2 regions of the Mesorhizobium waitakense genome follow, and region 1 is predicted to be linked to the other one. Evidence: riboswitches for the same ligand, from Rfam matches in the RefSeq annotation. Region 1 holds a riboswitch; the other holds the start of a gene.
The links. A riboswitch is a leader RNA that binds a small molecule or an ion and turns the genes downstream of it on or off. The one in region 1 is predicted to bind cobalamin.
Positions count from the first base shown of each region.

Region 2: another riboswitch for cobalamin. It lies ahead of AC07FD_RS11980 (DUF1636 family protein); the one in region 1 lies ahead of AC07FD_RS36400 (aromatic ring-hydroxylating oxygenase subunit alpha).

Region 1 covers NZ_JBWKME010000194.1:109,423-113,597, forward strand. Annotated here, with positions in the region: gene AC07FD_RS36390 (ferredoxin reductase) at 1-46, shown strand, start outside; gene AC07FD_RS36395 (FAD-binding oxidoreductase) at 111-1,211, opposite strand; gene AC07FD_RS36400 (aromatic ring-hydroxylating oxygenase subunit alpha) at 1,292-2,539, opposite strand; cobalamin riboswitch at 2,654-2,855, opposite strand; gene AC07FD_RS36405 (DUF680 domain-containing protein) at 3,368-3,568, shown strand; gene AC07FD_RS36410 (DUF680 domain-containing protein) at 3,638-3,877, shown strand; gene AC07FD_RS36415 (ABC transporter ATP-binding protein) at 3,953-4,175, opposite strand, start outside.
Region 2 covers NZ_JBWKME010000050.1:143,392-147,566, reverse strand. Annotated here, with positions in the region: gene cobN (cobaltochelatase subunit CobN) at 1-586, opposite strand, end outside; gene cobW (cobalamin biosynthesis protein CobW) at 605-1,642, opposite strand; gene AC07FD_RS11980 (DUF1636 family protein) at 1,645-2,073, opposite strand; cobalamin riboswitch at 2,113-2,318, opposite strand; gene AC07FD_RS11975 (winged helix-turn-helix domain-containing protein) at 2,348-3,547, opposite strand; gene AC07FD_RS11970 (NADH-quinone oxidoreductase subunit A) at 3,879-4,175, shown strand, end outside.

The DNA.
Region 1 (4,175 bases):
CGGCGTCGCAGCGGAGATCATCCGCACCGAGCGTTACGGAGTTTGAACGGACACGGCACTTCGAGAGGTTTTCCGTAGTCGTCGTCCTGCGGCCTGGCATCGCCCGGCGGTCACGCCTCGATCTCGAGCGCCGAAAGTGGCTTCGAGCAGCAGGCGAGGATAAAGCCGTCGTCGATTTCGTGATCGAGGATGCCACCATTGTGGCTCATCTCGACATCGCCCGCGACCTTCTTCACCTTGCAGGTTCCGCAGAGGCCGAACTCGCAGGCAGCCGGAATCCGTACACCCGAGGCGCGGGCCGTCTGCAGCACGGTCTGGCCGGCGACGCATTCGGCCTCGACATCCGAAAGCGAAAACCGGATCGGTGTCGCGGCTTCGACGACAATGGCGGCGCCGTCTTCCACCGGCGAGGTGAACGGTGCCGGGATCTCCTCCACGACAGGCGCGGCAAAGCTCTCCTGATGGTACTTCGTCATGTCGAAGCCGGCGGCGTCCAGCATGCCGCGCACCGCGCGCATGAAAGGATCGGGGCCGCAGCAGAAGATTTCACGCTCGCGGAAATCGGGCGCCAGCAATGGCAGCCGGATCGCGTCGATGCGGCCCATATGGCCGAACCAGCCCTCGCGGCTGGACCGCTCCTCGATCATGAAGCCGAGCGACAGGCCCGGCATGCGGCTGCCGAGCAGTTCGAGCTCCTTGCGGAAAATGATCTCTTCCGGGCGCCGCGCGCAATTGACGAAGCCGACATCGGTCCATGGTGCGCAGTCGTTCAGCCAACGCAGCATCGACATCATTGGCGTCACGCCCGAGCCGGCTGAAATGAACAGGTACTTGGCGGCCGGGTGGCTGTGCAGCGAAAAGTCGCCTGTCGGCCCATAGGCCTTGACGTGCGAGCCCGGCGTCAGATGGTCGAACATCCAGCGTGTGCCGATGCTGCCCGCTTGAGCCTTGATCGTCACCGCGATCGAGAACGGCCGCGATGGCGAAGACGACAGCGTATAGGTGCGCATCAGCGGCCCGTCGGCGGTCGGCAGTTCCAGCGTCACGAACTGCCCCGGCTTGTAGCGGAACCAGGTCTGGTTGTCGGAGCGGAAGGTGAAGGTCTTCACATCAGGCGCTTCGTCGCTGACGCCGATCACTTCCAGCACCTGGAGCCGGTCGTTCCAGGGCGTCATCTGGTCGAGATGGCGATAGAGGCCGAGATCGGTCATCGCATTCATCCTCTTGTCCTCACTCTTGCCCTGTGCATGTCGAGATCCCAAAACCGCTGCGCATTTTTGGGCGACATGCACTAGGCAACGCTGCGCAGCGCCGGCCGGCCGCCTTCGGCAAGGCGCGGGCCGATGAACGACGCGTACCACTCGACGAACTGGATGACGCCACCCTCATGCAGCTCCGAATAAGGGCCGGGCTCGTAGGCGGGCGACAGGATGCCGAAGGCGTTTTCCTCGACGATCCGCCGGTCCTGGTCGTTGGTCTCGGTCCAGACATGGGTGAGTTCGTCGAGATCGTAATCGATGCCTTCGACCGCATCCTTGTGAACCAGCCATTTGGTCGTCACCGCGGTCTCCGTGGCGCTGATCGGCAACACCCGGAAGGTGACGGCGTGGTCGCCCAGAATGTGGTTCCAGGTCGTCGGATAGTGATAGAGCAGCAAGGAACCGATGCGGTCGGTCGAAACGCTGTCGGACAGGTTCTTCTTGACCGCACGCTTTCCCGTCATCGTGTAGCTGACGGCATCGCGCAGCAGCGGCGCGCGGGTGGCGCGGTACTGTCCGGCCGGGTCGATGCGGAATTTGCTCGGCAGGCCGGCCGCTTCGCATTTCGCCCAGTGCGCAAGCATTTCCGGGTCGCTGTCGGCGCCTTGCACGCCGGTCACCGTGGGTGCCTCTGGAAAAGTCTTGCAGAGCTCCGGATGATTGCCGGCGCAATGATAGCACTCGCGGTTGTTTTCCCAGACCAGCTTCCAGTTGCCCTTCTCGACAATGGTCGACTCGAACGCCACCTTGGCCTCGCGCAGCCGGTGCGGCAAAAGGTAGGGCTCGATCATCGCGCGCATCGGTGCGAAATCCGCCGGCTCCTTGGCCAGGCAGATGAAAATGTAGCCACCGACGCTTTGGCAGGCGACTGGCTTCAAGCCGAACTGGCTCTTGTCGAAACCGTCGGCCATCTGCCTGCCAAACAAGAGCCTTCCGTCCAGCTCATAGGTCCATTGGTGATAGGGGCAGACCAGCTTTGCCGCCGTGCCCTTGTCGGAATTGCAGACGCGGCTGCCGCGATGGCGGCAGGAATTGTGGAAGGCGTTGATATTGCCCTTCTGGTCGCGGACAAGCACGACTGGATAGTCGCCAATCTGCGCCGTGATGTACCTGCCCGGCCTCGGCAGTTCGCAATCATGACCGATGAACAGCCAGTCGCGATACCAGATCAGCTCCATGTCGAGCTTGAAATAGTCTGGATCGGTGTAGAAGGGCTGTTCCAGCGAAAAGCCTTGCCGCCGGCCACTCAAGAGCCTCAGCATGTCGTTGCGAGCATCCATGTCCTGTCCTCGTTTCTAAGGACTGAACTGGTGGTGACGGAGGAAGGATTGGACGCAGGCCGGCGATGCGCCGGACATGCACTATCCGCCTCTTGACCGCCCACCGCGATCAGTCGAGTCTAAACATCTCGGGCTGGTTTCCGGGCTCTGGAGTTGTCCTTGCGGACCATCGCGACACCTTCCCAGGCTGACGCCCAGTGGTCTCCCGTTGCGACTTGAACTCCACCACCGTTGCGGGGGCAGCGCCGGATTCTGACCGGCTTCCCAATTCTCCGCCTCGTCGTCACGAAGCGGCACCTGAGATGACATGATCTAATCACGATCGCGGGCGCGTCATCGGCATGAAAACGACATCATATCCATGCGGCGCGACACGCTTGCGAAACGTTCCGGTCGGCGATCGCGGAGCGGAACCCTATCTCTTGGGCAACCATAGCCGGCTCCAATATCGCCGAAACCGACCCCCTTGCCAGGAAGCAAAAAAGGTTAACGGTATCGAAAAGTGACTATTAGCTGCCGCTAAAATCGAACCGAACGGTTCGTTTCTGTTGACGGTGCGTGCAGGACGTGTGAACGCTGGGCCTCCGACACAGTTGGTGATCGGGGTACCTGTTTCGTACAACTCTTTGATATAACTTAGAAAAACATTGAGTGCGGAAACCCCTGGCACAATTTCAAGTGGTGGATTCTTGGTCCACGCGGAACAACTTCGTGATTGGAAATGGCTGGATGGCTCTCCCACATCGGGGCTGTCCGAACGACGCGATTTCTTCCCAAGACACGCCGCTAGACGGACGGCAAAAATAAGAAATACTGGAGTACCAAAAAATGAAAAAGATCATCCTCACTGCCGCCGCCCTTCTGGCCATTTCCGGCAGCGCCTTCGCGAACAGCGACCACTATGGTTCGAATGCCCCGGCAGCCACCGCTGCTGTCGACAGCTCGTACACCGCTTCGACCAAGAAGTCGGAGCCGGCTGCTCAGACGCCTGCCCAGGGTAGCAACCGTAACCTCTTCGGCAACAACTAACAGCCGATTCCCAGAAGGCGGCGGGCTCTCCCGCCGTCCTGGCGAAATCCAGAATTCAGGAGATTTGAAATGAAGAAGATCATGCTTGCTGCCGCCGCCGTCGTGGCGATCTCCGGCAGCGCTTTCGCCGCCAGCGACAACTACGGTTCGAATGGCGCCAACCAGCCTGCGGTCGGTTCGGTTGACAACTCGCAAACGGGCTCGATCCGCAACAGCGGTGGTTTCGTCGGCAAGCTGCTCAACTCGTCGGGTGACGTAGAGAAGTCCGCCCCGCAGAGCGCCGACCGCGACCTCTTCGGCAATCACTAACAGCCGAAGTTGATTTCCAAAAAAGAGCGGCGGGCCTGGCCCGCCGCTCTTTTCGTGTCGAGACTTGGTTCTGTCTCAAGCCGCCTTTACTTCCGGCTGACGGAGCGAGAAGGAGTGCCCGTCCGCGTCGAAGATGTGAAGGTCGTTGGCGTCCGCGCTCAGCCGCAGCGTCACACCGCGCTTGACCTCGACATTGCCAGGCAGCTTGGTCACCAGCGGCAGGTCGGCGCGGCCGATGTCGACATAGACAAGCTGGACTTCGCCGAGTTGTTCGACATAGTCGACCGTTCCCTCGAAC
Region 2 (4,175 bases), on a different contig from region 1:
TTCCTTGCCCCTCGAGAGGAAGGGGGACGACCCCGCGGCCCGGCTCATAGTAGCCGGCCTTCGGTACCGCGACAGGCGCCGAAATTGTTGCTTCAGACCCTGCCAGCCGCGCCAGCTTCTGCACCAGCGCGTTCATATTAGCCAGACCGCCCTCGCGAAAATAGTCGAGCAGGCCGTTGAGTTCCTCGCGCGGCAGTGTCGAGGCTTCGATCAGGCGCAGATCCTCGTCGCGGCATTCGCCGGGCAGCAGAGCCAGTTTTATGCCGCGCGCGCGGGCGGTCGAGGCAAGCTGGTCGCAGCCGTAGCGCCACCAGTCGTAGCCGCCGAGGATGCGCACGAGGATAACTTTGGCGTGGCGGGCGACGCTGTCGACCCAGAGGTCGACGGACATCGGATGACGCAGGTCGCGCAAGGCCGCCAGCCGCATCGAGGGCAGGCGCTCGGCATCGGCCTTCCATGCCGCCGCCAGTCCGGCAAGATCGCTGTCGGTGAAGGACAGGGCCACGATATCCGCCGGCGTCTGCCGCAGATCGACCGGCTCGGCGAGATCGTCGAGCGAGGCGGAGGTCGTTGTGAGGATGTGCATCGCGGCCCGTGGTTTGCGTCAGCCGGCGAGTATACGCTCGATCGCCGGGCGGTTCAGCCCCTTCAGGCCGATGACGACGAGGCGCGAGCGGCGGTCATCCCCGGCGGTCCAGGCGCGGTCGTAGTAGTGATTGACGCGCGGTCCTACGGCCTGCAGCAAGAGCCGCATCGGCTTGCCGCCGACCTCGACGAAGCCTTTCACGCGCAGCACGTTCTCTTCCTCGGCGGCGGTAGCGACGCGCTTTGCCAGGTCATCGGGATTGGCGATCGAGGCAATGTCGATGACGAAAGAGTCAAAGTCGTCGTGCTCGTGGTCGAGTTCGTCGTCGTGGTGGGTCTTGCGGTTCTCGATGTCGTCCTCGACGGCAAGGCCAAGGCCGAGCAGCACCGACGGATCGACCTTGCCTTGCGACGTCGGCACGATCTTCACGGCGCGAGCGATGTGCTCATTGATGATGGCGTTGGCGCGGGCGGAGCCCGCAGTGTCCATCAGGTCGCTCTTCGACAGGATGATCAGGTCGGCGCAGGCGATCTGGTCCTCGAACACCTCCTCGACCGGATCGTCGTGATCGAGCGTCTCATCCTGGGCGCGCTGTGCCTGAAGTGCGTCCATGTCATTGGCGACGCGGCCTTCGGCGAGTGCGGGACCGTCGACGACGGCGATGACACCATCGACCGTCACGCGGCTCCTCACTGTCGGCCACTGAAAGGCCTGGACCAGTGGCTTGGGCAGAGCCAGGCCCGAGGTCTCGATCAGGATGTGGTCGACCTTCGGCGACAGCGACAGGATCTGGTCGAGCGCCGGCACGAAATCGTCCGCAACGGTGCAGCAGATGCAGCCATTGGCCAGTTCGACGATGTTTTCCTCCGGGCACGTGTCGATGCCGCAGCCCTTCAGGATCTCGCCGTCGATGCCGATGTCGCCGAACTCATTGACGATGATGGCGATCCGCTTGCCGCCAGCGTTTTCCAGGAGATGGCGGATCAGCGTCGTCTTGCCGGCGCCGAGGAAGCCGGTGACGACGGTGCAGGGGACGCGGGAGACGGAAGCAGTCATGATCAGTCCTTCAGCAGGTCGAGGGGAGGGATGCGGGCCACGAGGCCGCGCTTGAGGCTATCGGGACGGCCGCGCCACGGGATCAGGCCGTCGGTCGAGGTGGCGAAGAGTTTGGCGCCGGTGACGAGGTCGGCGCCGCCGGTTGTGGTCAGGTCGCCGAAGACGTAGCTCCAGCAGCCGTCGCGCAGGATGGCGGCACTGAGCCGGCGCTTGCAATTGCCGAGGCATTCGACGCTGCGGACGCGGATGTTTTCGCCAGATGCAGCGCGGCGTGTATCATCCGCGAGCAGTTCGCCGGCGCGGGGATGAGCATCGGAACCTGTTTCATCGCGACAGGAAGCACAGACGATGACCGTCACGCCGGCAAGGGCATCGCTCTCGCCGGACGAATTGTCCGCTGTGCCAGCCGAAAAACTGCTGTCGTGGTCCAAAAATCGGGCTCCTTGCCCGGAAACCCGCCGGGCGATCGGATTCTATAGTCGCAGACGGCAGGTCTCCTGGCTCGCGGGTCATCGCCTTGGGTAGCCGCCTTCCCGGGAATACCCCAGTGGCTTTCGGCCTTGGCTCTTCGCTTACAGTTGCGGGGACAGCCGCGGATTTGAAATCGGAATTTCGCACCGCATTCCCTCTTGGCTCCTCTCGTTGAAGAGAGGAGACCGTCTGGAGCGGATTTAGGCTTTTGCGGGCGGCGGTGTCAACGTGGGCTTACGACACGGTCAGGTCGGCCAGCGCCGGACCCAAATCACCGGCTGATGTCACTTCAATACGTTCAAGGCCGAGCCAGCCCTGCATCTGCTTCAATTCCTCGAAGAGTTCTGCAGCGGTTTCAGGCGGCGCGCCGGGCTCTGCATAGGCGGCATGGATGCGCAGGACACTGGCGGGGCGATCGGCCTTGAGGTCGACGCGGCCGACGATCCGGTCGCCGAGCAGGAACGGCAGGACGTAGTAGCCATACTGGCGTTTATCGGCCGGGGTATAGATCTCGATGCGATAGTGGAAATCGAACAGCCGCTCCGTGCGTGACCGTTCGAAGACGACCGGATCGAACGGCGCCAGCAAAGCGCGGGCCTCGATTTTTCGTGGCAAACGCGCGTCTTTATGAAGATAGGCCGGCTTGTCCCAGCCTTCGACACGCACAGGCAGCAGTTCGCCTGTTTCAACCAGTTCCTCCAGTCGGCCCTTCATGTCGGCGGGCGACAGGCGGAAATAGTCGCGCAGGTCGCCTGATGTCGCGATGCCGTGGGCGCGGGCAGAAATGCGCAGCAACTCGCGGTGCGCGTCCTCGGCGGCGGGCACCGGCAGGTCGAGGATCGCCTGCGGCAGCACGCGCTCCGGCAGATCGTAGAACCGCTCGAAACCGCGACGGTGCGCCGTTGTGATGCGCCCGGCCCAGAACAGCCATTCGAAGGCGTGCTTGGCATGGCTCCAGCCCCACCAGCCGCCCGAGCCTTTCTGGCCTTCGAGCGCGGAAGCGGCGATCGGCCCGCGCTCAACGACCTCGCGATAGATCTGTTCGATGTAGCCAGCATGTTCGCGGCCCCATTTGGCGAGGCCGAGATACATTTCGTCGCCGCGCTCGGCCCGCTGCATGCGCCAGCGCATCAGCGGGTAGGTCTCGACCGGCAGGAAGGAGGCTTCGTGTGCCCAGTATTCAAACACCGTGCGCTTGCGCGTCACGGCGGCGTTGTCGAGCAGAGCGAAGGGGTAGGGGCCAAGGCGCGAATAGAGCGGCATATAGTGGGCGCGCACCACTGCACTGACGGAATCGATCTGCAGCAGGCCGATGCGGGAGAGAACGCGGGCGAAATGGCGGCGGTCGGGCATACCGGCGGGGCGGGGATCGAGAAACCCCTGGGCGGCGAGCGCGATGCGCCGGGCCATGGCAAGCGAGAACTTTTCCTTCATGCAGACATCACTCTGAGGGTGGTTGGCCGAAGTTCTGATGGGTGATTCCGGCCCATGCTAGCAGGGTTTTGGCGGCAACCATGTCAGGAGACAAAAGTGGAGTGAAAAGAGAAGGAAATCAAACAGGAGCGGATCGGACCAGTTTCCTCGGATATGCCGTCCAGCACCGCGTTTTGAACAAGGTTTGACTTGCTTCGCTGGAAGTGCTGCGCTAACCCTCGCCGCGTTGCAGCATAGGCCCTTAAAACGGTTCAGCGGTTAAACTGTCACGCTTCCGCATTAGGGTCCGGTGCTGTAATCAACGTGGATTGGCGCCAACGGAAAGCCGAGCATGAACGCACTTTTAGGTTCATACCTGCCCATCGTCCTGTTCATCGGCGTTGCACTCGTCGTCGGCCTGGCGCTGTTGGCCGCCCCCTTCCTGGTCGCCTACCGCAATCCCGATCCCGAAAAGCTTTCCGCCTACGAGTGCGGTTTCAACTCGTTCGACGACGCCCGCATGAAATTCGACATTCGCTTCTACCTGGTCTCGATCCTGTTCATCATCTTCGATCTGGAAGTGGCCTTCCTGTTCCCGTGGGCGGTGTCCTTCTCGAAGATCGGCATGCTCGGCTTCTGGTCGATGATG